One region of the Aureimonas mangrovi genome, then DNA from elsewhere that is predicted to be linked to it. Evidence: riboswitches for the same ligand, from Rfam matches in the RefSeq annotation. Region 1 holds a riboswitch; each other region holds the start of a gene.
The links. Region 1 has a riboswitch for thiamine pyrophosphate ahead of H1343_RS14345 (YkoF family thiamine/hydroxymethylpyrimidine-binding protein). Riboswitches for the same ligand answer to the same signal wherever they lie in the genome.
Positions count from the first base shown of each region.

Region 2: another riboswitch for thiamine pyrophosphate. It lies ahead of H1343_RS04560 (TenA family protein); the one in region 1 lies ahead of H1343_RS14345 (YkoF family thiamine/hydroxymethylpyrimidine-binding protein).
Region 3: another riboswitch for thiamine pyrophosphate. It lies ahead of H1343_RS16190 (TenA family protein); the one in region 1 lies ahead of H1343_RS14345 (YkoF family thiamine/hydroxymethylpyrimidine-binding protein).
Region 4: another riboswitch for thiamine pyrophosphate. It lies ahead of H1343_RS03515 (ABC transporter permease); the one in region 1 lies ahead of H1343_RS14345 (YkoF family thiamine/hydroxymethylpyrimidine-binding protein).

Region 1 covers NZ_CP059692.1:2,976,912-2,984,779, forward strand. The annotation lists gene H1343_RS14325 (ABC transporter ATP-binding protein) at 1-979, opposite strand, end outside; gene H1343_RS14330 (ABC transporter ATP-binding protein) at 976-2,865, opposite strand; gene H1343_RS14335 (tRNA (cytidine(34)-2'-O)-methyltransferase) at 3,011-3,484, shown strand; gene H1343_RS14340 (calcium/sodium antiporter) at 3,558-4,487, shown strand; TPP riboswitch at 4,533-4,646, shown strand; gene H1343_RS14345 (YkoF family thiamine/hydroxymethylpyrimidine-binding protein) at 4,637-5,242, shown strand; gene H1343_RS14350 (hypothetical protein) at 5,243-5,494, opposite strand; gene hemF (oxygen-dependent coproporphyrinogen oxidase) at 5,662-6,570, shown strand; gene H1343_RS14360 (DUF1059 domain-containing protein) at 6,671-6,847, shown strand; gene H1343_RS14365 (CCA tRNA nucleotidyltransferase) at 7,012-7,868, opposite strand, start outside.
Region 2 covers NZ_CP059692.1:963,958-971,825, forward strand. The annotation lists gene H1343_RS04535 (ABC transporter substrate-binding protein) at 1-475, shown strand, start outside; gene H1343_RS04540 (ABC transporter permease) at 583-1,563, shown strand; gene H1343_RS04545 (ABC transporter permease) at 1,575-2,531, shown strand; gene H1343_RS04550 (ABC transporter ATP-binding protein) at 2,528-3,541, shown strand; gene H1343_RS04555 (ABC transporter ATP-binding protein) at 3,538-4,530, shown strand; TPP riboswitch at 4,573-4,688, shown strand; gene H1343_RS04560 (TenA family protein) at 4,749-5,390, shown strand; gene H1343_RS04565 (monovalent cation:proton antiporter-2 (CPA2) family protein) at 5,590-7,413, shown strand; gene H1343_RS04570 (glycerate kinase type-2 family protein) at 7,416-7,868, opposite strand, start outside.
Region 3 covers NZ_CP059692.1:3,345,792-3,353,659, forward strand. The annotation lists gene H1343_RS16175 (transglutaminase family protein) at 1-1,840, shown strand, start outside; gene H1343_RS16180 (circularly permuted type 2 ATP-grasp protein) at 1,830-4,115, shown strand; gene H1343_RS16185 (transglutaminase family protein) at 4,112-4,981, shown strand; gene H1343_RS16190 (TenA family protein) at 4,978-5,685, opposite strand; TPP riboswitch at 5,722-5,816, opposite strand; gene H1343_RS16195 (DUF1176 domain-containing protein) at 5,909-6,937, shown strand; gene H1343_RS16200 (ureidoglycolate lyase) at 6,910-7,407, opposite strand; gene alc (allantoicase) at 7,404-7,868, opposite strand, start outside.
Region 4 covers NZ_CP059692.1:748,404-756,271, reverse strand. The annotation lists gene H1343_RS03540 (TRAP transporter large permease) at 1-1,159, opposite strand, end outside; gene thiD (bifunctional hydroxymethylpyrimidine kinase/phosphomethylpyrimidine kinase) at 1,156-1,968, opposite strand; gene thiE (thiamine phosphate synthase) at 1,965-2,630, opposite strand; gene H1343_RS03525 (hydroxyethylthiazole kinase) at 2,623-3,351, opposite strand; gene H1343_RS03520 (ABC transporter substrate-binding protein) at 3,348-4,313, opposite strand; gene H1343_RS03515 (ABC transporter permease) at 4,331-5,065, opposite strand; TPP riboswitch at 5,143-5,247, opposite strand; gene H1343_RS03510 (YqaA family protein) at 5,288-5,872, opposite strand; gene H1343_RS03505 (sensor histidine kinase) at 6,053-7,549, shown strand; gene H1343_RS03500 (response regulator) at 7,579-7,868, shown strand, end outside.

The sequences.
Region 1 (7,868 bases):
GCAGGACGAGGCCGAGCGCCGTCGCCACACCGCCCGACGTGACGGTGCCTTCCTGCCAGCCGACAATGGCGACGACGCCGACGCCCGTGATCATCAGCCCATTGAGGATCGCCACCGCGCCTCGCACCGTCGTCAGCGCCCGGCAAAGGCGCCAGACGGCGTCGAGATTGAGCTGGAAACCCTCGCGCACGAACGTGTCCTGCGTGCGCGCCGTGTCGAAGAGCTTGACCGAGAGAATGTTGGTGAAGGCATCGACGACGCGGCCCGTCCAGATCGAGTTGGCGTTGGCGCGCTCGCGGCCCAGCTCGCGGATGCGCGGCAGAAGCGCGTAGACGATCCACAGATAACCGAGCGACCAGAACCCGAGCACGACCATCATCCGCCAGTCGATCGAGCCGAGGATCGTCACCGTGAGGACGACGAAGGCGGCGAAACTCCAGAAGGTCTGGAGGAGCGTGACGACGAAGTCGCCCGTCGCCTGCCCCACCTGCTGCACCTTTGTGGCGAGGCGCCCGGCGAAGTCGTTCTGGAAGAAGGTGTAGGACTGGTCCATCAACCGGCGATAGCTCTGCCAGCGGATGCGGTTGTAGAAGGCGGGCGCGACGATCTGCTCCTCGAGCACCGAGGAGGCGATGAGAACGGCGGCGCGCAGAAAGAGCGTGACGGCGGCGAGGCCGAAGAGGAGCAGGCCGTGATCGGCAAGGAGCGTCTGCGGTGTCGAACTCTCCAGCGCGTCGACGATCCAGCCGACCCCGGTAAAGAGCAGCGCATCGATCAGCGCCGTCAGCCCACCGACGACGAGGATGCCCGCAAGCGGCCATTTGGCTTGCCGGGTGAAGTGCCAGATGAAGCGATTGGTGTCGTCCGGCAGCGGCTTGAGGCCGCCCACGGGACGGGGCTCGCCGGGGCGCCCCTCTTCCGGGTCGTCGCCGAAAGGCTCCAGGATCCGCTCGAAGCGCTTGAGCGCCCGTTCGATCACTCCGCCGCCCTCGCCGGTAGCGCGCCGGGAACCTTCTCGCCTCCATCGTCGAGGAACCCACCGGCCTGCCGCGCCCAGAGCTGGGCGTAAATCCCGCCGGCGCCCACGAGCTCGGCATGGGTGCCCTCCTCCACGATCCGGCCCGCGTCGAGGACGACGAGCCTGTCGAGCGCGGCAATGGTCGAGAGGCGATGCGCCACGGCGATCACCGTCTTGCCCTCCATCAGGCGATAGAGGTTCTCGGCGATCGCGGCCTCCACTTCCGAATCGAGCGCGGACGTCGCCTCGTCGAGCAGGAGGATCGGCGCGTCCTTCAGCATGACGCGGGCGATGGCGATGCGCTGGCGCTGGCCGCCGGAGAGCTTGACGCCGCGCTCGCCGACCTCAGCATCAAGGCCGTGGCGGCCCTCGATGTCGGTCAGCCCTTCGATAAAGCCCTCGGCCTCGGCCCGTCGGATCGCGCGGCGCACCTCCTCCTCGCTCGCTTCCGGGCGGCCGTAGAGGATGTTCTCGCGGATGGTGCGGTGGAGAAGCGACGTATCCTGCGTGACCATGCCGATCTGGGCGCGCAGCGAGGCCTGCGTGACGCCTCGAATATCCTGCCCGTCGATCAGGATTCGGCCCTCCTCGACGTCGTAAAAGCGCAGAAGCAGATTGAGGAGCGTCGACTTGCCGGCGCCGGAGCGCCCGACGAGGCCGATCTTCTCGCCCGGACGAATGGTGAGGTCGAAGCCTTTCACCACGGGCCCCGCCGCACGGTGCGGCTTGGCCGCACGATAGGCGAAGGAAACATTCTCGAAACGCACTTCGCCACGCGTCACTTCAAGAGCTTTCGCACCCGGCGCGTCCGCGAGCGCGATCGGGGCCGTGAAGGTCGAGATTCCGTCGCGGATCGTGCCGATGTTCTCGAACAGGGCCGAGACCTCCCACATGATCCACTGGCTCATGCCGTTGAGGCGCAGGACGAGGCCGACCGCCACCGCCACCGCGCCGACCGACACAAGCTCTCCCATCCAGAGCCAGATGCCGAGCGCGCCGATGGCGAAGAGAAGCAGCGAGTTGAGAAGATAAAGGCAGAGATAGAAGAGGTTGATCAGCCGCGCCTGGCCGTGGACCGTATCGAGGAAGGGCTCCATCGACTGGCGCGCATAAAGCGCCTCGCGCGTCGTGTGGGCGAAGAGCTTGACGGTGCCGATGTTGGAATAGGCGTCGACCACGCGGCCCGTCATCAGGGCGCGGGCGTCGGCCTGTGCCTGCGCGACGCGCATCAGGCGCGGGATGAAATGGCGCAGGATCAGGACGTATCCGAGGACCCAGAGCGCGAAGGGCGTGGCGAGTTGCCAGTCCGCCAGAGCCACCATCACGATGATGCCGGTGAAGTAGACCGCGACATAGAGGAAGACGTCGATCAGCTTCATCACCGTCTCGCGGACCGCCAGCGCGGTCTGCATGAGCTTGGTGGAGACGCGGCCGGCGAACTCGTCCTGGAAGAAGCCGAGCGTCTGGTCGAGCAGCCAGTTGTGGACGCTCCACCGGAAGCGCATCGGGAAATTGCCGAAAAGCGTCTGGAACGAGATCAGCGAGTTGAAGAAGACGAGGCCCGGCAGAAGGACGAGGATCACGCCGCCCATCAGCGCGAGGCGCCAGCCTTCGTCCTGGAGGAACGTCTCGCGCGAAGAGCTCGACAGCCAGTCCACCAGCGTGCCGAGGAAGCCGAAGAGGGACAGCTCGACGATCGAGATCGACGCCGTCAGGATCGCCATGAGCACGAGCAGCGGCCAGACCGGCCGCGCATAGTGCCAGACGAAGGGCCAGAAGGAGGCGGGCGGGCTCTTCGGCGAGTGCGAGGGGAACGGATCGACGAGCCGCTCGAAGAAGGTGAACATCTGTATTCCAGTCGGTGCGGGCAGGCGGCAGGCGGGCTCGCGCGCTGTAACGCAGGCGCAGCGCAGCCGATGCGCATATAGGTCTGCGCGCCGCGCTTTCACGCCGGCGCTCGCAAAGGCGAGGTGCAGGCCCTATCACGGCGCCATGACAGTTTCGATCGCCCTCTATCAGCCCGACATCGCCGGCAACACCGGGACCCTCATGCGCTTCGGCGCATGCATGGGCGTGGACATCGAGATCATCGAGCCCGCGGGCTTCGACCTGTCGGACCGGTCCTTGAAGCGCGCCGGCATGGATTACCTCGACGCAGCGCGACTGATACGCCATCTCGACTTTTCCGCCTTCGACCAGGCGCGACGTGCGAGCGGGCGCCGGCTCGTGCTGCTTACGACGAAGGCCAGCGAAGACTATCGTGACTTCGCCTTCGGCGCCGAGGATATTCTTCTGTTCGGGCGCGAGAGCGCCGGCGTTCCGGACCACGTTCACCAGACCGCCGATGAGAGGCTGACGATCCCGATGGCGCCGGGGACGCGCTCGCTTAACCTTGCCGTCTCCGCCGCGATGGTGACCGGCGAGGCACTGCGCCAGCTTCGACGTCCGCTCTCACTGATTTCATAGCGGCCCCGGTTCAAACCGGCGCCGAGCGCCCCACCTTCGCTGCGACGCAACAGGAACGGAGCAGGCGCAGCGAATGGCGTGGGATTTGGTATTGATAGCGGCGGGTCTCGTCTTCCTGTTCCTCGGCGGCGAGGCCCTCGTGAGGGGCAGCGTGTCTCTCGCGGCGCGATTCGGCCTTTCCGCCCTTCTCGTCAGCCTTGTGATCGTCGGCTTCGGCACCAGCGCACCGGAACTTCTCGTCTCGGTGCAGGCCGCGCTCGCCGGCTCGCCCGACATCGCGCTCGGCAATGTCCTCGGCTCCAACACCGCCAATATCCTCCTGATCGGAGGAACCGCCGCAGTGATCGCCCCGCTGGCTCTGGCCGGCGCGCATGTGAAGCGAGACGCGATCATGATGGTCGCCGCCTCTCTGGCCATCGTCGCGATCCTTTGGACGGGTACCGTCTCGCGCCTCTTGGCCCTCGCGATGGTGTCGGCGCTGATCGCCTATCTCGTCTTCGCCTATGTAAGCGAGCAACGCGACGAGGAGACGTCCGCCGCCCCGCCGCAGGCGAACCTCGGCCTCGCGATGTCGCTCTTGGCGGCGTTTGGGGGTATCGCAGCTCTCGTCTTCGGCGCCTCGCTGATGGTCGACGGAGCCACCGCTCTGGCGCGTGGCGTCGGGATCAGCGAGGCGGTCATCGGACTGACGGTGGTGGCTGTCGGCACCTCGCTGCCCGAACTGGCCGCCACCATCTCGGCGTCGCGCAAAGGTCAGACGGAGGTGGTTGTGGGCAACATCCTCGGCTCGAACGTCTTCAACCTCCTGGCGATCCTCGGCATCACCGCGCTTATCACCCCGATCCCGGTCGCCGCGCAGTTCGCGAGCTTCGACGCGCCCGTGATGGCCGGCGTCGCAGTCGTCGCGGCGATCGCGCTCCTCACGCTCAGGCGCATCGGCCGCACCGCCGGCGGAGCGCTCCTCGCCGCCTATGCCGGCTATGTCGCGATACAGGTCGTGTGAGACGCGGGCGGCGGTTTCACCCGGCGCACGGATGACGTAGTGTCGGCCTTGCGACAGGGGCGCCCCGCGATGCCGGGGCTGAGAGGACGGCGCGAGGCCGTCCGACCCTCAACAGCTGATCTGGATCATACCAGCGGAGCGAGGCGGCCATGTATGCAGGCGCACAGATTTCCCTTCACCCGATGAGCGCGGACTTCGTGTCGGTGATCATGAACGCGCTCGGAGCGCTCGATCCCTATCGCGAACGCATGCGCATCGAGACGGACGACATCTCGACGCATCTTTCGGGCGCGGCCGACGAACTTTTTCCCGCCATGCGCGACCTGTTCGCGGCGGCCGCCGCGACGGGCGAGCACGTCGTCCTTTCGGCCACGGTCTCGCGCGGCTGTCCCGGCGGCGCGGGAGAACCGGAAGGCCCCGAACCGGCCTTCGGCATGATCGAGCCGCTCTCCGCCAATATCGATGCGTGCCTTACAGCCGTCTCGGCCGCCCCCGTGCTCGGGCAGACCGTCGCCGCGCAGTTTGCCTATTATCCGCTGGGCGAGAATCGCCACATGGACGGAATCGAGGCGTGCATCGCGTTTCTGAGCAGATCCGGCGTGCTCGACAGGCCGAAGAATTTCGTCACCAAGCTGCGCGGCGACGCCGGGCCTGTCTTCGAGACGCTGGGCCGCTCCTTCCTGTGCTTCGCGCCGGCGCAGGCGCATGTGGCGATGGACGTGACCGTCTCGGCCAACAGCCCGAGCGCGCGTTGATCAGTCCGCGCTCGGCAGGCGGCGCATGGTGAACTCAACCTCGTCGCCCGGCAGGACGCGCCAGCTCTCCACCTCGGTCCAGTAGGCGGCCTTCGGGTAGCGCTCGAACCATTCGCGCGCCTTCAGCCGCGCTTCGCCGCGCGGCAGCGTGAAGGTCTCGCGCAGGAAACTGTCCCGCGCGCCGGCACGGTTCTTCCGGGCCCGCAGATGGCGGCGCAGATTCTCAAGCGGTGGAGGCGGCAGGCGGCTCATGGGCGGGCGGGCTCGTTCATCCAGCGGCTCTCGAGCCTTGAAGATAGGCGCGGCACAGCGCTTTGGCGAATCATTCCAAGGTCTTCCGCGATGGTCACGGACCTGTTACGCGAGAACGGAAAGGCGCCCGAACGGCGACGGCGCCGTTGCCGGAGGAACAGGTGCTGATGGAACGTCCCGAACTGCCGAAGGGCCTGCCGGAGAACATCTCCGAGAAGAAGGAACTCGCGCGGGTCTGGTTCGAGACGCTGCGCGACAAGATCATCACCGCGTTCGAGGCGCTGGAGGACGAGTTCGGGGAGGACACCGGCCTTCCCGCCGGGCGTTTCGAGCGCAAGCCCTGGACGCGCGAGGGCGATGGCGGCGGCGGCGTGATGTCGATGATGCACGGCCGCGTGTTCGAGAAGGTCGGCGTCCACACCTCCACCGTCCACGGCACGCTGTCGGAAGACTTCGCGCAGAACATTCCCGGCGCGGAGGAGGACCGCTCCTTCTGGGCGTCGGGCATCTCGCTGATCGCCCACATGCGCAATCCGAACGTGCCGGCGGTCCACATGAACACGCGCATGGTCGTGACCACCGGCCAGTGGTTCGGCGGCGGCGCCGATCTCACACCGGTGCTCGACAGGCGCCGGCGTGCCGACGATCCGGACACGCTCGCCTTCCACAAGGCGATGAAGTTCGTGTGCGAGCGCCACTCCGGCATCGTCAGCCACGACACGCTGAAGCAGTGGTGCGACGAGTATTTCTATCTGCCGCACCGCGACGAGCATCGCGGCGTCGGCGGCATCTTCTACGACTGGCTACATTCGCCCGCCGAGAAAGGCGGCTGGGATGCCGACTTTGCCTTCACCAAGGATGTCGGAAAGGCCTTCCTCGTGGTGTACCCACATCTGGTGCGGCAGAACGCCGCACATGCCTATACGGAAGCTGACCGCGACGAGCAGCTTGTGCGGCGGGGGCGCTACGTCGAATACAATCTGCTCTACGACCGGGGAACCCTGTTCGGGCTGAAGACAGGCGGCAATATCGAGGCGATCCTGTCCTCTCTCCCGCCGCTGGTGAAGTGGCCCTGAACGGCGCCGCAGCATGGGGCATGCGCCATTGTTTCATGTTGAAACATTCCGCGATAAGCGCATCTTAATCTCTCGTTAAGGCGTGACACGGGAGGCAGACATGTTCGAGCTGAAATGTGCAGGCGTCATACCGGGATGCGAGCGCGTGATCCGCGCCGAGAGCGAGGCCGAAGTGGTTCGGCGTGCTGTCGTCCAGGCCAAGCAGATGGGTGTCGATCGTATCACTCCCGTCATGCTGGATGCGCTGCGCGGCGCCACTGTCGAAGCGCGCCACTGAATAGAAACCACAACGATCGAACGCTTCGGGCGGGCCGCGCAGCGGCCCGCTTTTTCGCTGGCGCGGCGTGAGTCCTTTCGGACACACAACGACCGCTCCAACCCGTTGAATCCACGAATCGGACCTTGTGAAAACCGGACACGGTTTGCAAGCCGATGCTGTGGTCAGAGCTTTTCGAGAAGCGCGTCCCGGTCGAGCGCGAAGCCACTGTCGACATAGGCGGTTTCCAGGCGCCTCAGGGCTGCGCCGAAGTCCGGTCCGGGTTGAAGGCCCGCACGTACCAGATCCTCCCCCGACACCGGCAGCTCCGGCTTCTCGAAGCGCTCGGCATGAGCGAGGAGCGTGAACAGCCGAGCGGAAGCGGCCGAGCCTTCGACGGTGCCGCGCCCCCGCTCTGCCGCGAGCGCGAGGCGCAGCCGATCGATCAGCGCCTGCCGGTCGCCGTAGTAGAGAAGCCTGCGCAACGCCGCATCGGTGGTTTCAGCGTTCGGCGCCTCGCTCAGCGCCCAGGCCGTCAGCCGGTCGCGGTCGACGTTGGAGAAGCGCAGGCGCTTGGCGAGCGCGCCCATGCGGGCCCCATCCGGCGGAACGATAGCCATCAGGCGAAGAAGCGGGTCGGCCGGCCAGCCGAGCTCCGCCTCGGCACGCGCCAGCGGATGGATCGCGTCGATCCCCCACTTCTCGCTCTCGGGAAGGACCTGCGTGAGAACGCCGGACTGGCGCATCCACAAGAGCGCGCGCGAGGGATCTGGCGCGGCGAGGAGCTTCCTCAGCTCCGCCCAGACGCGCTCGGCCGAAAGCCGAGACAGCCCGTCCTTGAGGCGGACGGTGGCGCGAAGACCCTCAGCATCCGGACGCCCATCGCCGTACCAAGCGAAGAAGCGATAGAAGCGCAGGATGCGCAGATAGTCCTCCTCGATGCGCGCGGCCGCGTCCCCGATGAAGCGCAGCGTGCGCGTCTCGATGTCCGCCAGGCCGCCGACGAGGTCGAGGATTTCGCCCTCCGCGTCACAGTAGAGCG
Region 2 (7,868 bases), 1.5 Mb from region 1:
CGACACGCCGAACAACCGCTACGTCAACGATGAGGCGATCGCGCAGGCCGTTGCCGGCATGCTCTCGCAGATCGGCATCAACGTCACGCTGGCCTCGCGGCCGGTGGCGCAGCACTCGCCGCTCGTCCAGAATAACGAGACGGACTTCTACCTCTTCGGCTGGGGCGTTCCGACCTTCGATTCGGCCTACAACTTCAACGATCTCGTCCACACCAAGGACGGCGACTACGGCGCCTATAACGGCGGCCTCTATTCCAACCCCGAACTCGACGCGATGATCGAAGGCCTCGGCACGGAGATCGACGAGACCGTCCGCGACCAGGCGATCGCCGACATCTGGGCGACGGTGCAGGAGGACCGTGTCTTCCTGCCGATCCACAACCAGGTGCTCGCCTACGCCATGAACGAGAACCTGACGCTCCCCGTGCAGCCGGAGAACCAGCCGCGCATGTACGAGATGCAAGTCGCCGAGTAACGGCGCGAAAGACAGACCGGCCCGCCCCGCGAGAGACCTTGCGGGGCGGGCCGCTTTTTTAGCGGATGGTGACGCCGGTCCCGCCGCCGTACGGAGACTTTCCCGCCATGCTGGCCTTCATCCTGAGACGCCTGGCTCAGTCGATCGTGGTGATGCTCGTCGTCGCCCTGATCTCCTTCATGCTCTTCCGCTTCGTCGGAGACCCGCTCGTCTCGATGGTCGGCCAGGACACGCGGCTCGACGAGATCGCCGCCCTGCGCGAGCGCCTCGGCCTGAACGACCCCTTCTACATCCAGTTCTTCAACTTCGTCGTGAACGCCCTGCAGGGCGAGTTCGGCATCTCCTACCGCCTGCAGCAGCCGGTGATGGACCTCATCGTCTCGCGCGCGCCGGCAACGCTGGAACTTGCCTTCACCTCCGCGCTGATCGCGCTGTTCATGGGTCTTGCGCTCGGTGTCTACACCGCGATCCGCCCGAACGGCGTCGTCTCGCGCTTCTTGATGACGGCTTCGCTCGTCGGCGTCTCGTTGCCCACTTTCCTGATCGGCATCGCGCTCATCTACGTCTTCGCGGTCGAGCTCGGCTGGCTGCCCTCCTATGGGCGCGGCCAGACCGTCAATCTCGGCGGCTGGCAGACGGGCTTCCTGACTGAAAGCGGCCTGCGCTCGCTCGTCCTACCGGCGATCACGCTGTCCCTCTACCAGATGACGCTGATCATGCGCCTCGTGCGCGCCGAGATGCTGGAGGTCCTGCGCTCGGACTACATCAAGTTCGCCCGAGCGCGTGGCGTGCCGCAGCGGCGCATCAATTTCGGCCACGCGCTGAAGAACACGATGGTGCCCGTCATCACGATCACCGGCCTCCAGCTGGGCTCGATCATCGCATTTGCCGTCGTCACCGAAACGGTCTTCCAGTGGCCCGGCGTCGGGCTCCTCTTCATCCAGTCGGTCCAGGTCGTCGACGTGCCCGTGATGGCCGCCTACCTGATGCTGATCGCCTTCGTCTTCGTCGTCATCAACCTCGTGGTGGACCTTCTCTACCACGTGGTCGATCCGCGCCTGCGCGTCTCGACCGGCACGGCGAAATAAGGACCTTTCCCATGAGCGACACCGCCAAGCCCGTACCGACACCGCCGCAGCGCTCGGTCTTCTTCCGCGCCTGGGATTCGGATCTCGGCTATTCCTTCCGCAAGTCCCCGGTCACGATCTGTGCGGCACTCGTCGTGCTCGTCCTCGTCGGGTCGGCGCTGCTCGCGCCGTGGATCGCTCCGACGAACCCTTTCGACGGACGCGGCATCAACCTGATGAACGGCTTCACGCCGCCGATGACGGCGAACCAGTTCACCGGTGAAACCTTCCTGATGGGCACCGACAACCAGGGCCGCGACATCTTCTCCGCCATCCTCTACGGCAGCCGGGTCTCGCTCTTCGTCGGCTTCTCGGCGGTGGCCTTCTCGCTGATCCTGGGCGTCTCGCTCGGGCTTCTGGCCGGCTATGTCGGCGGGCGCACCGATTCCATCATCATGCGCATCGCCGACGTGCAGCTTTCTTTCCCGGTGATCCTGATCGCGCTCCTGATCTTCGGCATCGCGCGCGGCTTCCTGCCGCCGCAGTACCGCGAGACGATGGCGGTCTATGTCCTGATCGTCGCCATCGGCCTCTCGGACTGGGTGCAGTACGCGCGCACCGTGCGCGGCGCGACGCTGGTGCAGAAGAACAAGGAATACGTGCAGGCCGCGCAGCTCATCGGGCGCAAGCCCTTCGCGATCATGTTCCGCCACGTCCTGCCGAACGTCACCGAGCCGATCCTCGTGATCGCCACCATCTCGCTGGCGCTCGCGATCATCTCGGAATCAACTCTCTCCTTCCTCGGCGTCGGCGTGCCGCCGACCCAGCCCTCGCTTGGCACGCTGATCCGCATCGGCCAGGGCTTCCTGTTCTCCGGCGAATGGTGGATTCTCCTGTTCCCCTCCCTGACGCTCCTTGCGCTCGCGCTCTCCATCAACCTCCTGGGCGACTGGCTGCGCGAGGCGCTGAACCCGAGGCTGGCGAAATGAGCGCGGTCCTCGAAGTCGCGGCCGCCAAGGTCGCCAAGGCGACGCCGGTCATTTCGCTGAAGGATCTCGTCGTGGAATTCCCCACGCGGCGCGGAACCCTGCGCGCCATCGACAAGGTGTCGTTCGACGTGGCGCCGGGCGAGATCCTCGGCGTCGTCGGCGAATCCGGCGCCGGCAAGTCGATCACCGGCTCGGCGATCATCGGCCTTATCGACCCCCCGGGGCGCGTCGCGGGCGGCGAAATCCTGCTCAAGGGCGAGCGGATCGACAATCTGCCCGAGGAAGAGATGCGGCGCCTGCGTGGCAAGCGCATCGGCATGGTCTTCCAGGATCCGCTGACGAGCCTCAACCCGCTCTACACGGTGGGCGAGCAGCTCATCGAGACGATCCGCACGCATCTTCCGGTTTCAGCCGCCGATGCGCGAAAGCGCGCCATCGACCTTCTGGCTGATGTCGGCATTCCGGCGCCCGCCCAGCGGGTGGACTCGTATCCGCACCAGTTCTCGGGCGGCATGCGCCAGCGCGTCGTCATCGCGCTCGCTTTGTGCGCCGAGCCCGAGTTCATCGTGGCCGACGAGCCGACGACCGCGCTCGACGTCTCGCTGCAGGCGCAGATCATCGCGGTGTTCAAGAAGGTCTGCGCCGAGCGCGGCACCTCGGCCATCCTCATCACGCACGACATGGGCGTGATCGCCGAGGCCGCCGACCGCGTTGCCGTCCTGTATGCCGGGCGCATCGCCGAGGTCGGACCGGTGAAGGACATGCTTCAGCATCCGCTGCACCCCTACACCTCCGGCCTGATGGGCTCGATCCCCTCGATCGCGGGCACCGACGAGCGGCTGCGCCAGATCACCGGGGCCATGCCGCGCCTCAACCGCATCCCGAACGGCTGCGCCTTCCATCCGCGCTGCGAGCGCGAAATGCCGATGTGTTCAGCCAAGCGGCCCGGCCTCAACCATGTCGGCGCGACGGACGTCGCCTGCTTCCTCCATGGAGACGCCACGGCATGAGCGCGCTTCTGAAGATCGACCATCTCTCGCGCGAGTTCGACGTCTCGGCGCCCCTTCTCAACCGCATCATCGAGCGCAAGCCCAAGCAGAGCGTGAAGGCCGTCGACGACGTCACGCTCCAGATCGAAAAGGGCAAGACCTTCGCGCTCGTGGGCGAATCGGGATCGGGCAAGTCGACCATCGCACGCATGGTCGTCGGGCTGATCGAGCCGACGAAGGGCGCAGTGGAGTTCGACACCGTCGACATCTGGGACAAGGGCAATGCCCGCAAGCTCGGCGAACTGCGCCGCCGCTTCCAGATGATCTTCCAGGACCCCTACGCCTCGCTGAACCCTCGCTGGCGCGTGCGCGACATCATCGCCGAGCCTCTGAAGACCTACGGCATCGCCACGACCAAGGCCGAGATCGACAAGGAGGTCGGCCGGCTTCTCGAGGTCGTGAAGCTCTCGCCCGAGGACGGGATCAAGTATCCGCACCAGTTCTCGGGTGGCCAGCGCCAGCGCATCTGCATCGCGCGCGCGCTCGCCAACCGGCCGGAGTTCATCGTCTGCGACGAGCCGACCTCGGCCCTCGACGTCTCGGTCCAGGCGCAGATCCTCAACCTGATGAAGGACCTGCAGGACGAGTTCGGCCTGACCTACCTGTTCATCTCCCACAATCTCGCGGTGGTGAACTACATGGCCGACGAGGTGGGCGTCCTCTATCTCGGCCGCCTGTGCGAGATCGCGCCGCCGAAGGTGCTGTTCGAGCGCGCGCGCCATCCCTACACGCGCTCGCTCCTCGACTCCGTGCCGGACATGGAGATGACCGGCCGCGAGCGCTCGCCGGTGAAGGGCGAGATCCCGAACCCGATCTCACCGCCGTCCGGCTGCTTCTTCCACCCCCGTTGCCCCCACGCCAACGACCGCTGCCGGCGCGAGGCGCCGCTGATGAAACCGCAGGACGGCGTCATCGTCGCGTGCCACGGCGTGGAAGAGGGCCGCATCTGACGTTGCACGATTGACACGCGTGCTTCCCCGCGCCCATCCTCGCCTCATTCCGAGGGGTGCGCCGCTTTCGCAAAGGAAGGCGGCGCTGAGACGGCGGTCGCCGAACCCTTGAACCTGATCCGGGTCATGCCGGCGTAGGAACGGGAACCGGCGGACCGCGTACGGGACGCCTCGCCTCATCCCTCGTCGGCCGCCCGTGGCGATGAAGGGAGACGCAGATGAACGAGCGATTCACGGAAGCACTGCGGCAGGCCGCAAGCGAGGACTGGCAGGCGACGATCGGCCATCGCTTCGTGGACGAGCTTCTTGCCGGGACGATCGACGATGCGGTCATGGCGCGGTATCTCGTGCAGGATCACCGCTTCCTTGATGCCTTCCTGATGCTCCTCGGCGCCGCACAGGCAAGCGCGGACAATTTCACGGCCCGGCTGCGCCTCGCACGCTTCGGGGGGATGATCGCGGGCGAGGAGAACACTTATTTCGAGCGCTCCTTCGAAGCGCTCGGCGTCGACAATGGGACGCGGGAGGCCACACCGGATACGGAGCCGACCGCCGGCTTCAAGGCGATCATGCGCGAGGCCGCCACCATGCGCTCCTACGCCGGCGCGCTGAGCGTCCTGTGCGTTGCGGAGTGGTCCTATCTCGAATGGGCAATGCGCGCCGACGCCCGGCGTCCCGACAACTTCGTCCACGACGAATGGATCACGCTGCACGACAACCCGGCCTTTCGTGATTTCGTGGTCTTCCTGCGTGCGGAGCTGGATCGCGTCGGACCGCACGAGGACGCGGTGTGCCGCGATCTTTTCACGCGTGCCGTCCGTCTCGAAAGGGCTTTCTTCGACGCCGCCTACGAGATTTGACACGCGGTCTTTAACGCGCGGCTATACGGCGCGGAAACGATCGACTTTCAGGTGCGCACCGTGGTGATCGCCCCCCAACATCGCCCTACCGGAGAGCCGCGAGCGTTGCGAAATGTGCACTTCACCGTCCCGTGAAATGCAACTTGTGTCATGATCCCATCGCGCGTTTAAGGTGGTTGCGGTCACGGGGGTGCGCGCAATGGCGGTCGAAGGCGGCGGTGGATACGATCTGGCGCAGGTGGTTGCGCTACTCGGAGCGGGCGTCATCGCGGTGCCGATCTTCAAGCGGCTCGGCCTCGGCCCTGTCCTCGGCTACTTCACGGCGGGTTTGGTCGTCGGGCCCTTCGGCCTGGCGCTATTTGAGGACCCCGAGCGCATCCTGCACTTCGCCGAATTCGGCGTGATCATGCTCCTCTTCATCATCGGGCTCGAGATGGAGCCTGCGCGTCTGTGGGCGCTTCGTCGCCAGATCTTCGGGCTGGGGCTCGCGCAGGTCGCCCTGTGCGGCACGCTCCTGACGCTCGCGGGCACTTTCGCGGGCCTGCCGCTGTCTGTCGCCTTCGTGGCCGGGCTCGGTTTCGTGCTCTCCTCCACAGCCGTCGTGATGCAGATGCTGGAGGAGCGCGGCGAGACCGCCACGCCCGCCGGCCAGCGGGCAGTCTCCATCCTGCTACTGGAAGACCTCGCCATCGTGCCGCTTCTGGCGGTCGTTGCCTTCATCGGGCCGCGTGGCGGGGAGGAGGCCACGCCGCTCTGGCAGGAAATGGGGATCGCCTTCGTCGCGCTCGCCGTCCTCGTCCTCGTGGGACGCTACCTCCTCAATCCGATGTTCGCGGTGCTGGCGCGCGCAAAGGCTCGAGAGGTGATGACCGCGGCGGCTCTGCTCGTCGTCCTCGGCGCGGCGCTCCTCATGGACGAGGGCGGCCTTTCGATGGCGATGGGCGCGTTCCTCGCCGGCGTGTTCCTGTCCGAATCCACCTTCAAGAACCAGCTCGAGGCCGATATCGACCCGTTCCGCGGCATCCTCCTCGGCCTCTTCTTCCTCGCCGTCGGCATGTCGCTAGATCTTTCGGTGATCGCGCGCGAATGGGCGATGATCGCCGTTGCGGTCGTCGGCTTCATCCTGGTGAAGTCCATCGGCATCTACGTCGTCGCGCGTCTTCTCGGTTCGACGCGTCGCGAAGCGATCGTGCGCGTCAGCCTCTTCGCACAGGGCGGCGAGTTCGCCTTCGTCCTGTATTCGGCTGCGGTGGCCAACGGCATCTTCGATGGTGAGACCAACGCCATCTTCACCGCCACCGTCATCATCTCGATGGCTTTGACCCCGATCACCGCCATCATCATGCGCCATGTCATGCCGGACGAACCGATCTCGTTCGAAGGCATCGACAGGGCCGATGGCTTGCACGGCCGTGTTCTGATGATCGGCTTCGGACGCTTCTCGCAAGCCGCCAGCCAGTCGATCCTCGCACGCGGGATCGAGATTTCGATCATCGAGAGCGACGTCGACATGATCCGGGCAGCCACCGATTTCGGCTTCAAGGTCTATTTCGGGGAGGGGGCTCGGCTCGACACGCTGCGCGCTTCGGGTGCCGGCACGGCCGAGGCGGTGCTGGTCTGCGTTGACGATCCGGCCGCCTCGACACGGATCGTCAAGCTTCTCAAAACCGAGTTTCCGCACGTGACGGTCTTCGCCAGAGCGCATGACCGCGGACACGCGCTCGATCTCGTGAAGGCCGGTGCGGACTATCAGATCCGCGAGACGTTCGAATCGGCCATGGTCTTCGGCGCCGAGGTGCTGCGCCATTTCGACACCGAAGAGGAGACGATCGCCGACATCCTCGAAGATGTGCGCAAGCGCGATGCGGAGCGCTTCGATCTGCAACTTGCTGGCGGCCTCTATGCAGGGCGCGACCTGATGCACGGCAACGCGCCCGTCCCCGCGCCGTTGATCAGGCCGCGCAAGCCGGGCGTGCTGGTCGACGAGAAGGGCAACGAGAGCACCATGCCCGCCGCGTCATAGCCTCACAGGACGAGGATTGCCCGCAAATCGTTGACGTTGGTGAGCGTCGGCCCTGTCTTGACGAGGTCACCGAGCGCGTCGAACAGCGTGTAGCTGTCGTGGGCGGCGAGTGTGCGGCCCGGATCGAAACCCGCCGCGCGGGCACGCGCCAGAGTGTCGGGCGAGACGATCGCCCCCGCCGCGTCCTCGGTGCCGTCGATGCCGTCCGTATCGCCAGCCAGCGCGTGGATTTCCGCTGTGCCGTCCAGGGCGATGGCCAGCGAAAGCAGGAACTCTGTGTTTCGCCCGCCCCGTCCGGGCGTTTCCTGCCCGATCGAGACCGTCGTCTCGCCGCCCGACAGGATCACCGCGGGAGCGGCGCAGGGGTGGCCATGATTTCGCACCGAGCGTGCGATCCCGGCCATCAGCGTGCCGGCGTCGCGCGCTTCGCCTTCCAGCGCATCGCCCAGGATGAT
Region 3 (7,868 bases), 370 kb from region 1:
GCCGTCCGGCATGGTGCTGCCGGTGCAGGAATGGCAGGCACGGGGGCGCCGCTTCCGCTCCGAGCGCTGGAAGACCCGGCGGGGGCGCATCTTCCTCGTGCCGGGCGATTCCGCCGTCGGCTATCGTCTGCCGCTTTCGGCCTTGCCGCACCTGACGCCGGCGCAATACCCCTACACCCACCCGGCCGACCCGATGCAGGACTTCGATCCCCTGCCGGAGCCCGAGGCGATCGGGCAGCCGCAGCCGCGCATCGAGCGTGCCGACGCGCCGGTCTGGCAGGCCCCGCCGAGCGAGGCGGGCGAGATCGAGGGCGCGGTGCGCACCGCGCTCGCCATCGAGCCGCGCGACGGCAAGCTCTGCGCCTTCATGCCGCCGGTGGAGACGCTTGAGGCCTATCTCGAGCTTCTGGCCGCCGTCGAGGAAGCCGCCGAGGCGCTCTCGCTGCGGGTGCGCATCGAGGGCTACGCGCCGCCCTTCGACCCGCGCGTCGAGGTGGTCCGCGTCGCGCCCGATCCTGGCGTCATCGAGGTGAACGTCCATCCCGCCGCCTCATGGGATGCGGCAGTGGCGATCACGACGGGCGTCTACGAGGATGCGCGACAGTCGCGCCTCGGCACGGACAAATTCATGATCGACGGCCGCCACGCCGGCACCGGCGGCGGCAACCACGTCGTCGTCGGCGGCGCGACGCCGTCCGATTCGCCCTTCCTGCGCCGGCCGGACCTCCTGAAGTCACTGGTGCTGCACTGGCAGCGCCACCCCTCGCTCTCCTACCTCTTCTCGGGCCTCTTCATCGGCCCGACGAGCCAGGCGCCGCGCGTCGACGAGGCGCGGCACGACCAGCTCTACGAACTCGAAATTGCGATGGACCACGTGCCGGCGCCCGGCGCCGGCGAAGCACCGCCGCCCTGGCTGGTGGACCGCCTGTTCCGCAACCTCCTCGTGGACGTGACCGGCAACACGCACCGCTCCGAAATCTGCATCGATAAGCTCTACTCGCCGGACGGGCCGACGGGCCGCCTCGGCCTCGTCGAGTTCCGCGGTTTCGAGATGCCGCCGGACGCGCGGATGAGCCTGGCCCAGCAACTCCTCATCCGCGCGCTGATCGCCAAGTTCTGGAAGGAGCCGCAGGACGGGCGCTTCGCCCGCTGGGGCACCAGCCTCCACGACCGCTTCATGCTGCCCGAATTCGTCTGGGCAGACTTCCTCGACGTCCTCGCGGACCTCGAACGGTCGGGCTATTCCGTGCGACCGGAGTGGTTCGCGGCGCAGTGGGAATTCCGCTTTCCCTTCTGCGGCAGGATCGAGCGCGAGGGCGTCTCGCTGGAACTCAGACAGGCGCTGGAGCCCTGGCACGTCATGGGCGAAACGGGCGCGATCGGCGGTACGGTTCGCTTCGTCGATTCCTCGGTCGAGCGCATGCAGGTCAAGCTGTCGGGCTTCGACCCCGCGCGCCACGCCGTCACCTGCAACGGCCGCCTCGTGCCGCTGCGCGAGGCCGGCACTGCCGGCGAAGCGGTGGCCGGCGTGCGGTTCAAGGCGTGGCAGCCGGCCTCGGGCCTGCACCCGACCATTCCGGTCCACGCACCGCTGACCTTCGACATCTACGACAAGTGGTCGGAGCGCTCGATCGGCGGCTGCACCTATCACGTCGCCCATCCGGGCGGGCGCAACTACGAGACCTTCCCGGTCAACGCCAACGAAGCCGAAGCGCGCCGGCTCGCGCGCTTCGAGCCGATGGGGCACACCGCCGGGCCGTTCACCCCGCCGTCCGAGCGGCCCGATCCCGCCTTCCCGCACACGCTGGACCTTCGCCGGCCGCCCCATCTTGCCAACTGACATGGGACTGCCTGCCAGCGCGGATGCGTTGCTCGACACCTATCGCACCCAGCCCGGCCGACGCGACGAAATGCTGCTGCCCGGCGGCGGCCTTGCACCGCATTACCGCCCGCTGGTGGAGGCGCTGGGCGCACTTTCGCCCGGTGAGCGCGAGGCGCGCTTTGCCGCCTCCACGCAGTATCTGCGCGAGGCCGGCGTCTTCTACCGCGTCTATTCCCAGGGCGAGCGAGCGGCCGGCGACGCGCGCCTCTGGCCGCTCTCGCATCCGCCTGTCGTTCTGGCGAAGGAAGAGTGGGAGGGCCTCGAGCGCGGCCTCGTCCAGCGCGCGCGATACCTCGAAGCGCTTCTGGGCGATCTCTACGGCGAACGACGACTGGTGCGCCAGGGCCTGCTGCCGGCCTCTCTTCTCGGCCGCAACCCCGAATTACTGCGCCCCCTCGCGCAACAGGGCCTTTCGGGCGAGCCACTCATCCGGTTCATCGCGGTGGATCTCGGCCGCGCGCCGGACGGTCGCTGGCGGGTGCTGGCGGACCGCACGCAGGCGCCTTCCGGCGCGGGCTTTGCGCTGGAGAACCGCGTCGCGTCCTCGCGCGCGCTGGCCGACCTCTCGCGCGAAATGAACGTCCGCCGGCTCGCCGCCTTTTTCGACGGTTTCCGCCGCACGCTCGCAGCGCTCTCCGGGCCGAACAGCGGCAAGATCGGGCTCCTTTCGCCCGGCCCCGGCAACGAGACCTATTTCGAGCACGCCTATCTGGCCCGCTATCTCGGCTTCCAGCTTCTGGAGGGCGGCGACATCGACGTCGCGCAAGACGCGGCCTTCCTGCGCACCGTAGAGGGGCCGGCCCCGCTCTCCGTGCTCTGGCGGCGTCTCGACGCGGACTTCGCCGATCCGCTGGAGCTGTTCTCGCGCTCGGCGATCGGCACGCCCGGCCTTTCCCGCGCCGTGCGCGCCGGGCGTCTGAGGCTCGTCAACGCGCTCGGATCGGGTCTTCTGGAGACGCGCGCCTTCCTCGCCTATGAAGCGGCGGTGGCCGAGGCTCTGATCGGCGAGACGCTCGAAATGCCCGGCCTTCGAACGCAGTGGTGCGGCGCGCCGGGCGACGCCGATGAGGGCCTTTCGCTGCAGCCCGCCTTTCCGGGAAAGGCGCCATGCGTGCCCGGCGATGCAGCGGGTTTCGTGCGGCAGGAGGAGATCGCGCTCTCCACCGCGCCCGTTTTCGACGGCGGCATCCTTTCGCCGCGCGCGGTTTCGCTGCGGGTCTTCCTCGCCCTCGGAGAGGACGGCTGGGCGGTGATGCCGGGCGGCTTCGCGCGGCTCTCCGGACATGACGGAACGCTTTCCATGCAGGGCGGCGGCCTTTCGGCAGATGTCTGGGTCGTCTCCGACCGCCCGGAACCGCCGGTCACCCTCCTCGGCGATGCGTCGGCCACGCGGCGGCGTCTGCCCGGCGCCCTGCCCGCCCGCGCAGCCGACGATCTCTTCTGGCTCGGGCGTCTGACGGAGCGCACCGAGGTCGTCGCGCGCCTCGCGCGCATGGCCGAGGGCCGGCGACGGGAAGGGGCGGCCGATCATGAGCTGACGGCGCTCATCGAAGGCTTTGTCGGCGGCCCCGGCGATCCGCGCGGCGCGCTTCTCACCTTGGCGCGGCAGGCGCTCGACACGGCCGCACGCATCCGCGACCGTTTCTCGCCGGACGCCTGGCGGATGCTGGCCGAACTCGTCGCGCTTCTGGAGGAGGCGCCCGGGAACGAACGCCTATTCGGCCACGCGCTCACGCAGCTCGCAGGCTTCACAGGGCTCGTGCGCGAGAACATGTACCAGTTCACGGGCTGGCGCTTCCTGCAGCTCGGCCGCCAGCTCGAACGCGGTCTGACCACCGCCCATGTCGGCGCGCGGCTCCTCTCGCGCGAGAACGCGGAGGGGGCGCTGGAAGCGGTTCTGGAATTCACCGACAGCCGCATGACCTACCGCCGCCGCTTCTCGGTCGACCTGTCGCGCGAGGCGGTCGTCGATCTGTCGATCCTCGACCCCCACAATCCGCGCTCTCTCGCCTTTCAGGCGAACGGCGTGGAGGGCGGGCTGACGGGCCTTGCCGGGGAGACGACAGGAAGCGGCAAGCGGGCCGCGCGGCTCGCCGTGCGCCTGCGCACCGCCGCCGCGATCGAGGTCGACCCGGCGTTTCTCACGCGCATTGTGGGCGACTTCGCCGCGATCTCCGACGAGGTCTCGGCACGCTATTTCCGCCTGTCGGGCGGGCGGGACAAGATCCGATGAGATACGACATCCGCCTGCGCGTGGGCTATCGCTACGGTCAGCCGGTGAACAGCGCGCGGCATCTCCTGCGCGTCCGCCCGCGCGGCGATCGTGGCCAGACGGTCGAGTCCCTGTCGCTGACGTTTTCGCCGCAGCCTTTCGAGGCGGTTCGCGAGGCGGATTTCTTTGGCAACGCGACAGACCATCTGCGTCTCACCGGTGCGCATGACGCCTTCACCGCCGAGATGCGCGCTCGGGTGCGCGTCGAGCGCCGGGCACCCGCCCCGGCACCGGGCCTTGCCGCGATCGCCCAGGAGGCGCGCACTGTGCGCGATGCGGAAGGGGCGAGCCCCGTCCACCATCTCGGCCCGAGCCGGCTCGTCACCCCGGACCGCGCGATCACCGCCTATGCGCGCGGCGCCACGCAGGGTCACTTAGACGGCGCCGACGCGGCTCTGGCGCTGGCCCGCGGCATCCGCGAGGACTTCGCCTATGTTGCCGGTTCGACCGACGTCTCCACCAGTGTGGCGAGCGTCTTTTCGCAGCGGCGGGGCGTCTGCCAGGACTTCGCGCATGTAATGATCGCGGCCCTGCGCGGTCTCGGGGTCCCGGCCGCTTATGTCTCGGGCTTCCTGCGCACCGAGCCGCCGCCCGGCATGGCCCGCCTGGAAGGCGCTGACGCCATGCACGCCTGGGTCGACGTGTGGCTTGGCACAAGCGTCGGCTGGGTCGGCTTCGATCCCACGAACGGATGCATGGCGGTCGGGGACCACGTCATAGCCGCCATCGGCCGCGACTATGCCGACGTCGCGCCGGTGGACGGCGTGGTGACGACGACGGGCGCACAGAGCGCCTGGCACACGGTGGACATCGTGCCGCTCGATTAATTTCCAGCCGAGAGGCCCATCGCCCAGAAGTCCGCCTCCAGCCGGCAGGCGGTGGCGAAGGTCTCGCACAGCTCCGGCCAGCGCGGCGAGGAAGATGCGTCCGGGCCGAGCAGCCGCGCGCCGAGACGCTCGGCCAGCGCCGCGACAACGGCGCACGTCTCCCGGTACTCCTCGCCGGCATAGGTCGCGACCCACTCGCCATAGGGCCCTTGCGTGCCGTGCTCGGCGGCAAGGCGCGCGCCGATCTCGCCGTAGCCGAGCACGCAAGGCAGAAGCGCGACGAGGAGGTCGAGCCCGTCGCCCGCCATGCCCCGGTCGATGACGTAGCGCGTATAGGCAAGGTTCTGCGGCGCCTCGCGCGTCGCCCCCAGCGCCGCCTCGTCGATGCCCTCCCGCGCGCAGATCTCGACATGCAGGCGCGTCTCGGTGTCGACGAGCGCGTGGACCGTCGCGGCGCAGAGGCGCATCTCCTCGAGACGCGTCGACTTGAAGGCGAGGAGCGACCACGCCCGCGCGAAGTGGATCAGGAAAACGTAATCCTGGCGCAGATAGTGCAGGAAGGCCGCCCGCGGCAGCGTGCCGTTGCCCAGCCGCTCGACGAAACCATGCCGCGCATAGGCGCTCCAGTCGTCACCCGCCGCCGCGCGCAGCGCCGCAAAGAGCGGGGAGCCGAAATCGGGGGCGGCTGGCTGATGGGCTCTCATCGCGTCTGTCCTTTCGGGCGCGGGCGATGAAAGGCGCGCTTGCGCCTCTCGACTCCCTCCGCCGGCATGATCCGGTTCAGGTTCCAAGGGTGCTTCTCAGCCCGCGCTTGCGGACGCCCCCGTCGACGGGTTCAACCTATCGCGGCAGGCCGTGTATGGCCACCGTCACGAGACTGCCGAAAGAGGGCGGCAGGATCGCCCGATCACAGACGAAAGGACCGCCATGCGCCCGCTCCTCCTCATCGCTCCCGCCCTCCTCGCGACCCCCGCGCTCGCGCAGGAGGCCGGCAAGATCAAGTATTTCGGGGACTGGGTGGTCGGTTGCGACAACCGCTGGGACTGCACCGCCATCGGCCTCGCGCCCGAGGCCGCGCCAGCGCCCGCCTATCTGAAGATCACGCGCGAGGCGGGCGCCGAATCCGGCCCGGACGTTTCCGTCGCGATCCTCGACGATGCCGGCGAAGGCGGTACGATCGAGCTGTCGTTGACGGGCGGCGAGGCCCTGCCCGTGATGGAACTCGACGCGGAGCCCGGGGAGGGGAGCATCGTCTCGGCCGCGCTCGGTCCGGTCGATCACGTCGCCTTCATCGACGCACTGTTGCCCGCGCAGACCCTCGATGTCTCGCTCGGCGAGACCAGCGTGCCCGTCTCGCTCGCCGGCATCTCGGCGGCATTGCGCTACATGGACGCCATGCAGGAGCGCGCCGGCACGAGCGGGGCGCTCGTCGCGAGGGGCGACCGCCCCGCCGACACGATCCCGCCGACGCCACCGGCCGTCACCGTCGATGCCATGACCCTCAGCGAGGTTTCAGAGCCCGGCGAACGGCCCGAGGGCCTTCCCGAAAGCGACGAATACTGCCCCGAGACCGCCGGCGACTACGTTCTGGAGGCCGAGGACGGCACGCGCCTGTGGGGCGTGTGCTCGAGCGCGGGCGCCTACAACATCTCCTACGATTTCTCGATCGTGCGCGAAGGCGAGGTCACGCCGGCCGATTTCGGCCCGCAGGGACAGGGGATGTCGCCCGATGGCGACCAGCGCTCCACGCTGGTCAACCCGATGCTGGCCGAGGACGGCCGCACGTTCGAGGCTTTCGCACGCGGGCGCGGCATCGGCGACTGCGGCTCCTACACGCGCTTCGCGTTCACCGCCGACGGCCCGGCTCTGGTCGAGCAGTCCGTGATGGGCGAGTGCCGAGGCGTATCGCCCGACGACTGGCCGGTGCTCTACCGGGCCGAGCTCTCCAGCGAATAGGGCTCGTCGAAGAAGGCTTCCTCGTAGTTGACGCCCTCCCCGCCGCGATCGACCACGAGGAAGTCCGACGCTTCCTCCAGCGCGATCAGCGGGTGGTGCCAAGTGCCGGCGGCGTATGACACGCCCTTGCTGCCGTCGCAGAGGAAAGCGACGGGCGCGCCCGGACGGCCGTCCTCGTCGGGCGCGACGACGACGAGGAACGGGCGCCCCTGAAGCGGTACGAAGGCCTGGCTGCCGAGCGGGTGGCGTTCCAGCATCTCCACCTTCAGGGGCAACTCGAAGGGCTTGCCCCTGAAGATCGAGATCAGCGCGCGGCCGCCGCCGAGCTCCACCGGCGCGATGTCATGGAAGCGCGTGGTGGAGCCGCCGTTGATGAGCTGTATTTCGCTGGCGTTGTCCGGCTCGATCACCTCGCCGAAGGGGCGGAAGGCATCGGCCGTCAGTTCCTGCGCGACGAGCCTGCCGCTCATGCCTCGCGCCGCCCGAAGAGTCGCAGGCGCGAGACGCCGCCATCGGGGAAGATGTCCAGCCGGACATGCGTGACAGGGCCAAGCGGCTCGACGGTGGTGATCTCGATCTGGTCGTCGGCGGAAAGCTTCGTTTCGGTCACGAGGAGCGGCCAGTCGGCCGAGGCCTCCTCGATGACGTCAGCGGAGGGATCCGAGCCGAGGCGCTTGGCGCGCAGGGTGAAGCGATCGGGGAAATTTCCCTTGAAATGGCGCGTATCGATATGGACGCGCTCCACCGTGCCCGCGGTGCCAAGCTTCAGGACGCACCAGTCGTTGCCCGGCACGCGGCGCCGCGCTGTTTCCCAGCCGTCGGCCATGACGGGCGCGGTGCCCGGCGCCAGCATGTTGGCCGGATGGCCGTAATGCGCGTCGTTCCATGCCACCGCCGTGCCGCCGTTGAGGAGCGAGGCGAGGTCCACTTC
Region 4 (7,868 bases), 1.3 Mb from region 1:
CCGGCACCCCGCGCGAGACGAGGTGCAGCGTCACGCCCAGGACGATCGCGAGGAAGAGGCCCGCCGCGAGCCCGCCGGCGAACAGCGCGCCGACCGAAAGGTTGGTCGCCACGGCCAGGATCAGGAAGGCGATCGAGGGCGGCACGATGTTCGGCAGGATCGCGGTCGCGGCCACGATCGCCCCGGCGCGCTCCGGCGCATAGCCGCTCTTCACGAGGCCCGGCGCCAGGACCTTGGCGCCGAAGGCCGCGTCGGCGATCGACGATCCGGACAGTCCGGAGAAGAGGAGGTTGGTGCCGAGGACGGTCTGCGCCATGCCGCCGCGCCAGTGGCCGACGAAGCTGCGCGCCAGTGCCACCAGTCGTTCTGCGAGCCCACCTGCCGTCATCAGGCTGCCAGCGAGAAGGAAGAACGGGATCGCGAGGAGAAGGAAGCGGCCGATGCCCGAGACGGCGTTCTGCACGATCGCGCTCTCCGGCAGCATCGCGCCGAAGGGGATCGCAAGCGAGGCACCGGCGACGACGGCATGCGGCAGCGGCGCGCCGGCGAGGAGGGCTGCGAAGGCGAAGCCGCCCGCCGCGACGCTCGGATGCGCCAGCATCCCGGCCACGCCGAAACTCGCGAAGGCGTGGAGCGCGATGCCGATGGCGAGCGCGGCGAGCCCGTCCACCAGCCGGCCCTCGCCGGCTGAACGCAGGAGCATCAGGACCAGCGCTCCGCTCGCCCCGAGGACGACGGGCGCGAACCGCCAGCTTTCCGGCACGCCGAGGACGGGAGACACGCCGCCGATCGCCCCCATGACGCCCACCGCACCGAACAGGAGGACGAGACAGGCCTGGACGACGATGCCTTCCGAGACGATCGCGAGAAGGCGCCGGCCGCTCTCGCCCACGACGGACGGCAGAAGGTCGAGGCGCATCGCCAACGCGCCGGCCGAGACGAGCGGCAACGCGCCGAAGACCAGCGCGACATGCAGCCAGAGCGCCAGTTCGTCGGCGCCGTAGAGCGAGGCGCCGCCGAGATAGCGCGCGCCGGTCGCGGCCGCGACGACGGCGAGAAGCAGCGCAAGGACGACGCCCGCGGCCACCGAGAACGCCGCTTCAAGCGCATCGGCCCAATGCCGCGCCGCTCCCTGTCTTTTCGCGACCGCCTCGCTCATCCCTGCCCGACCGGCCACCAGCGGTGAAAGTGGTGGACCGGGCCGCGCCCGGAGCCGATCGTCAGTTCGTCGGCATGGGCGAGCGCGCGCGTGAGATAATCCTTCGCCGCCGAGACGGCGTCCTGCAGCGTATCGCCCTTGGCGAGTTGCGCCGCGATGGCGGCCGAAAGCGTGCAGCCGGTGCCATGGTCATGGCGGGTGGCGACGCGCTGTGCCGAAAGCCTGTGCATCGTCTCTCCGTCGAACAGGAGGTCGACGCTTTCCGCGCCCGTCAGATGCCCGCCCTTGACGAGGACGGCACGCGCTCCGGCCTTCATCATCGCCTCGGCCTGCCGTGCCATCGCCGTCTCGTCCTGCGCCATCGGCAGGCCGGAGAGGAGCGCCGCCTCGGGCAGGTTCGGCGTCACCAGCGCGGCGAGCGGCACGAGGCCCTCCCGAAGGGCCGCGACGGCGTCCTCGGCGAGCAGGCGGTCACCGGCCGTCGCCACCATCACCGGGTCGAGGACGACCGGCTGGCGGACGGAGGTGAGACGCCCAGCAATCGTCTCGATCACCGGCGCGCTCGCCGCCATGCCGATCTTGATAGCGCCGACCGCAAGATCGTTCATCACGGCGTCGATCTGCGCGCCAACGATCTTCGGCGAGAGCACCTCGACATCGGTGACGCCATGCGTGTTCTGCGCGGTGATGGCCGTAAGGACGCTCGCGCCGAAGACGCCAAGGGCCGAGAAGGTTTTGATGTCGGCCTGGATGCCGGCGCCGCCGCCCGAGTCCGAGCCGGCAATGGTCAGTGCGATGGGGGTCGTCATGTGTTCGACCTCGATTTCAGGGCACCGTCCACCGCGTCGCGGAAGGCCGCGGCCGCCGCCTCCGGGTTGCCGGAGCGGAAGATCGCCGAGATCGCCGCCACGCCGTCCGCGCCCGCTTCGATCACGGGGCGGATGCGTGAAAGATCGACGCCCGCGATGGCACCGACGGGCAGCATCGGCCGCGTCGCGCGGATCAGCCGGCGCAGCGCACGGAGCCCGTCGAGCCCGACCGGCGGGTCCGGGTTGTCCTTCGACAGCGTCTGGAAGACCCCGCCGATGCACGCGTAGTCGATCGGCGCGCCGCAAGCCACGCGCGCCTCCTCTTCGTTCTTCACCGTCGCGCCGATGATCCCGCCACGCCCGAGGAGGCTGCGCGCGCTCGCCGCCTCCATGTCGTCGCGGCCGAGATGCACCCCGTCCGCACCGGCCGCGAGCGCGACGTCCACGCGGTCGTTGACGACGAAGGGCACGCCGGTGCCGGCGAGCGCCACGCGGATCGAGCGCGCCGTCTCCACCATCGCGCGCGTCGAGCCCTCCTTGTCTCGATACTGGATCAGCGTTGCCCCGCCCCTGGCCGCCGCCCGCGCCAGCGCGGCGAGATCGGCGCCCGGCAGCGAGCCGGCATCCACGATGGCGTTCAGCCGATAGTCGACGTCAGGCATCGCGTGCCCTCCCCCGTTCCTCGAGGTCGGCGGGGCCGACAAGATGGATGGCGTCGAGGAGAGCTGCCGCGAAGGAGCCGGCCCCCTTCGTCTCCTCGGCGGCGACCTCGGCGCAGACCCCGAGGAACAGGAGCGCGGAAGCTGACGCTTCCAGACGGTCCCGTCCGACGGCGAGAAAGCTCGCGACGAGCGCGCCGGCGAGGCATCCCGTTCCAGTGACGCGCGCCATCATCGCGTGACCGTTCTCGACATCGACGCCGCGCCCGCCGACGCGCAGCGCGTCGATCGCGCCGGTGCGCACCGCCACCGTGCCGGCCGGCGCCGTGCCGATCACCGCCATCTCGGCGGCATTGCCGCGCACCACGGCCGGGCCGCGCGCCAGAAGGGCCTGCGCGTAAGAGAGGCGAAGCGGCGAGAGGTCGCAATGGACCGGATCGAGCGTCCAGGGCCGGCTCGTCGCCTCGAAGGCGTCGAGCGCGATGTCGATCGCGTCGCGGCGCGCGGGATCAAGCGTGCCGAGATTGACGAGAAGCGCATCGGCGCTCACAGCGAAGTCGGCCACCTCGTCGAGGCTCTGCGTCATCGAGGGCACCGCGCCGAGCGCGGAGAGCCCGTCGGCCGTGAACTTCTGCACAACCGAGTTCGTCAGGCAGTGGACGCGCGGACGTCTCTCGCGCAAGGCCGTCAGGAGCGCGCCGGCCCGGATCGGAAGATCGATCATCGCAGCTCCACCGCGATCTCCCCGACCGCCGGCGCCGTGTCGAGAAGCCCCGCGTCCTCGAGGAACTGGCCGAAGCGCTCGTAGCGGCGCGTGTCCAGCGCGCCCGGTCGCTTGGCGAGGCGCGGCAGCGTGTCGGTGAAGGCCTGCCGGTTCAGCTCGTCGTCGAGATCCGGATAGGCGCTAGCGTAGGCTTCCCACGCCTCCTGCGGATGGTTGGTCAGATAAAGCGTCGCCTTCTCCACCGCGTCGAGGAAGCGCGGCAGGCGGGGATCGTTGATGAGGTCGTCGCGCGTCACGTAGATCAGTTCGTCATAGGGCGGCACGCCGTTCTCTTCAGGAAAGAAGCCGCGCCCCTCCCCTCCCGCGAGGCGGATCTGCGTCATCTCGAAATTGCGGTAGGCGCCGGCCACCGCATCCACCTGTCCCGACAGGAGCGAGGTCGAGAGCGCGAAATTGACGTTGATGAACTCGATGTCGTCGGGCTCCAGCCCCTGCGAGGCGAGCATGGTGCTCACCATCACCTCCTCGAAGCCCGAGACGGAATAGCCGATGCGTTTGCCGCGCAGGTCCGCCAGCGTCTCGACCGGCCCGTCTGCGCGCACCATGATCATGTTGAGCGGCGTCTCCACCAGCGTGCCGAAGCGCTTCAGCGGCAGCCCGGCAGCGTGATCGAGATAGAGCGTCGTCTGGTAATGGATCGCCATGTCGGCCTGGCCCGCCGCCAGGAGGCGCGGCGGCGCAGACGGGTCGGACGGCGCGATCAGCGAGACGTCGAGCCCAGCCTCTTCGAAATAGCCGAGTTCCTCGGCGATCACGAGCGGCGCGTGGTCGGGGTTCACGAACCATTCCAGGAGCACCGTCAGCGAGGCCGGCTCGGGAGCGGCCGGCTCCTGCGCACGCGCGGGCGCGGCGACGAGGCCGGCGAGCGCGCCGGCGACGAGGAGGAGGCGGTTCAGCGACATGATCGAGGTCCTTGCGGTCATTCGGCCTCGCGCGCCCAGGGCACGAGGATCGCGGCGAGTTCGTCCACGGCAAAGCGCAGCGCCAGCGTCAGCGCGGCAAGAATGACGAGAACGGCGAAGAGGATGTCGGTCTGCATGCGGGCATTCGCCTGCAGCATGATGAAGCCGAGCCCGGCCGAGGCGCCCACCCATTCGCCGATCACGGCGCCGAGCGGGGCAAGAGGGGCAGCGACGCGAAGGCCCGAGACGAGGCCCGGCAGCGCCAGGGGAATGCGGATAAGTGCGAGCGTCTGCCAGCGACCGGCGCCGAGCAGCGCGGCCGATTCCAGGACATCGCTCTCGGTGCGGCGCAGGCCGTCCGCGAAAGCGGAGGCAACCGGGAAGAAGATGATGAGCGCGGCCATCACCACCTTCGAGGCCATGCCGAAGCCGAACCACAGGACGAGGATCGGCGCCACTGCGAAGACCGGCAGCGCCTGGATCACCAGCACCGCTGGCCAGACGAGTTGGCGCACACCGGGGATCGAGGCGACCGACAACGCGACGAGGATGCCCGCAAGCGAGCCGAAGAGGAGGCCGAGGCCGATCTCGGCGAGCGTGACGAGCCCGTGCCGCAGGAGGAAGTCGGAGCGCTGCGCGAACACCTCGATGACTGCGGCAGGCGCTGGCAGGATGAAATGCGGCGGCGCGATCAGCCAGATACTGAACTGCCAGATGGCGAGGATCGTGGCGAAGCCGGCGAGAAAGTTCAGCCCGGCGCGAGCAGCCCCGCTCCTGCGGCAACTCGCGGATGGGGGGCGCGCAAAGCCGCCCCGGCTTGAAGATGCGACTTCGACCAATGTCCCGTCCCTACGCCGGCATGACCCGGATCAGGTTCAAGGGTTCGGCGATGTCGCCATCTCAGCGCGTATAGGGCGCACCCCTCGGATGGGCGGGAAGATGATCGCGGCGCGCGCCCATGTCAACGGGAGCCTCTACAGAATGTATCCGGCAAGGAGCGTGCCGCCGACGATCAGCGCCAGCGAGCTCCAGAAGACGAGCGACATGCGCTTCTCCAGGAAGACCTTCGCCTGCGGGCCGAAATAATACAGGAGCGCGCAAGGGATGTAGAAGCGGATCGATCGCGCGACGACGCTCATGCCGACGAAGACCGCGAAGTCGAGCCGCGTGACGCCCGACAGGATGGTGATGACCTTGTAGGGCACCGGCGTGATGCCGCCGCCGATCAGCACCATGAGCCAGCCGAGATCGTTGTAGTCCTCGGCGATGCGTTCGAAGCTGCCGGTCATCCGGTAGAAGGCGAGCAGCGGCTCGCCGACGCTCTCGAACAGGAAGACACCGATGAAGTAGCCGAGGATGCCACCGAGCACGGACCAGAGCGTGCAGACGAATGCGAGGCGCCAGGCGCGCGTGCGATCCGCCAGGATCATCGGCAGGAGCATCACCTCCGGCATGGCCGGCAGGAAGGAGCTTTCCGCAAAGCACATCGCCGCCAGCGAGCGCTCGGCATTTCGATGCTGGGACATCTTCAAGGTCCAGTCGTAGAGGCCCTGCAGCATCGTCTTCCGTCGTCTCTCCCTTGGCGCTCCGCCCGGCGCCCACTCACCCGCAAAGCATGGGTGCCGTCAAGTCACCTGCCCCGCCCGTGCTCCACTTCGCGCGAAGGTGACGAGAGGGCTGGCGCGCACACCGCGCGGCCGCTATGGCAGGGTTTCGCGTTCAACGGGTCAATCGCAGCCTTGATCAAGCCTTCCGCAAAGCCGTTCGGCCGATCCGTCGTCGGCGCTATCGTCTTCGGCTTCGCCGCTCTCGTCGTTGTGGGGATTGCCGGCGCGGTCGCGCTTCTCGAGACGCAGCAGCGCGGCAATCTGGTTGCCCACACCTACGAGGTCGAGAAGGCGCTGGGCGAGTTCGAGACCGCCGCCGAGCGCGTGGCGACGGCGCGGCGCGGCTTTCTCCTGTCGAGTGACGAGAGCTATGCCGGCATCATCGACAGGTTGATCCAGCGCAAGGCGACCATCCTCGAGGCGCTGGGTGCGCTGACCGCCGACAATCCCTCGCAAAGAGCAGCTCTGGATCGATTGCGCGCGCTCGACGAGGCGCACAACGCAAATGCCCGCACGACGCTGGAGCGGCTGCGCGCCGACCCACAACTCGATCCGCGCACCCTCTTTAACGGGGACAACAGCGTCGCGATCATCATGGAAATCCGCAGCGTGATCTCCGAGATGGTCGAGCGTGAGCAGGGGCTTCTGGCCGAGCGTGTGATCGAGCGTGAGCGGACGCTGGCGCTCGCCTACATCATCCTCGGCGTTGCGGGCATCCTGCTTCTGGTCATGGCCGCCGGCACGATCTACGTCATCCGCCGCAACCTCGCCGCTCTCGAGCGCTCGCGCACCACGCTCGCGGGGCTCAACGAGATGCTCGAGGGCGCCGTCGCCGTGCGCACCGCCGACCTTCAGCGCGCCAACGACGAAATCCAGCGCTTCGCCTACATCGTCAGCCACGACCTTCGTTCGCCGCTTGTCAACGTGATGGGCTTCACCGCCGAACTCGAGGCGGCGACGGGCGAACTGTCGGCGCTGATCGACAAGGCCGAGACCGAAGCGCCGGACCTCGTGACGCCCGAGGCACGCTACGCGGCGAAGGAGGACCTGCCGGAGGCGATCGGCTTCATCCGCTCCTCCACCCAGAAGATGGACCGGCTGATCAACGCCATCCTGCGGCTTTCGCGCGAGGGACGGCGCGTCATCACGCCCGAGCCGCTCGACATGGACGCGATGCTGGCCGGCATCACCGACACGCTCCAGCATCGGCTGAACGAGGTGGGGGCCGAGATCACCGTGGAGGGCAGCCTGCCGAAGATCGTCTCCGACCGCGTGGCCATCGAGCAGATCTTCTCCAACCTCGTCGAGAACGCGGTAAAGTATCTCAAGCCCGGCCGCCCGGGGCAGATCCGCGTGCGCGCCCGCAGGTCCGGCCCGCGCATGATCTTCGAAATCCAGGACAACGGCCGTGGTATCGATCCGAAGGATCACGAGCGCGTGTTCGACCTGTTCCGCCGCTCTGGCACCCAGGATCAACCCGGCGAGGGGATCGGGCTGGCGCATGTGCGCGCGCTCGCCTACCGTCTCGGCGGGACGATCAGTTGCGATTCGGCGCTTGACGAAGGCGCGACCTTCCGTCTCTCAATCCCTCAGACCTACGACGCGGGCCAGGAAAGCGACCGGACGTGACCACTCCCCAACACCCCGTCAATATCGTGATGATCGAAGACGATGAGGGCCACGCGCGCCTCATCGAGAAGAACATCCGCCGCGCCGGCGTCAGCAACGAGATCCGTCATTTCACCGACGGCACCTCGGCCCTCGCCTTCATGTTCGACGATCCCTCGGGCCCGGCGCGCAACGGCCCGGCGTTGGTCCTTCTGGACCTGAACCTGCCGGACATGAGCGGCACGGACATCCTGATGAAGATGAAGGCGGAGGGCAGCCCGCTGCGGCGTACGCCGGTCGTCGTCCTCACCACGACGGACGACAAGGTCGAGATCGAGCG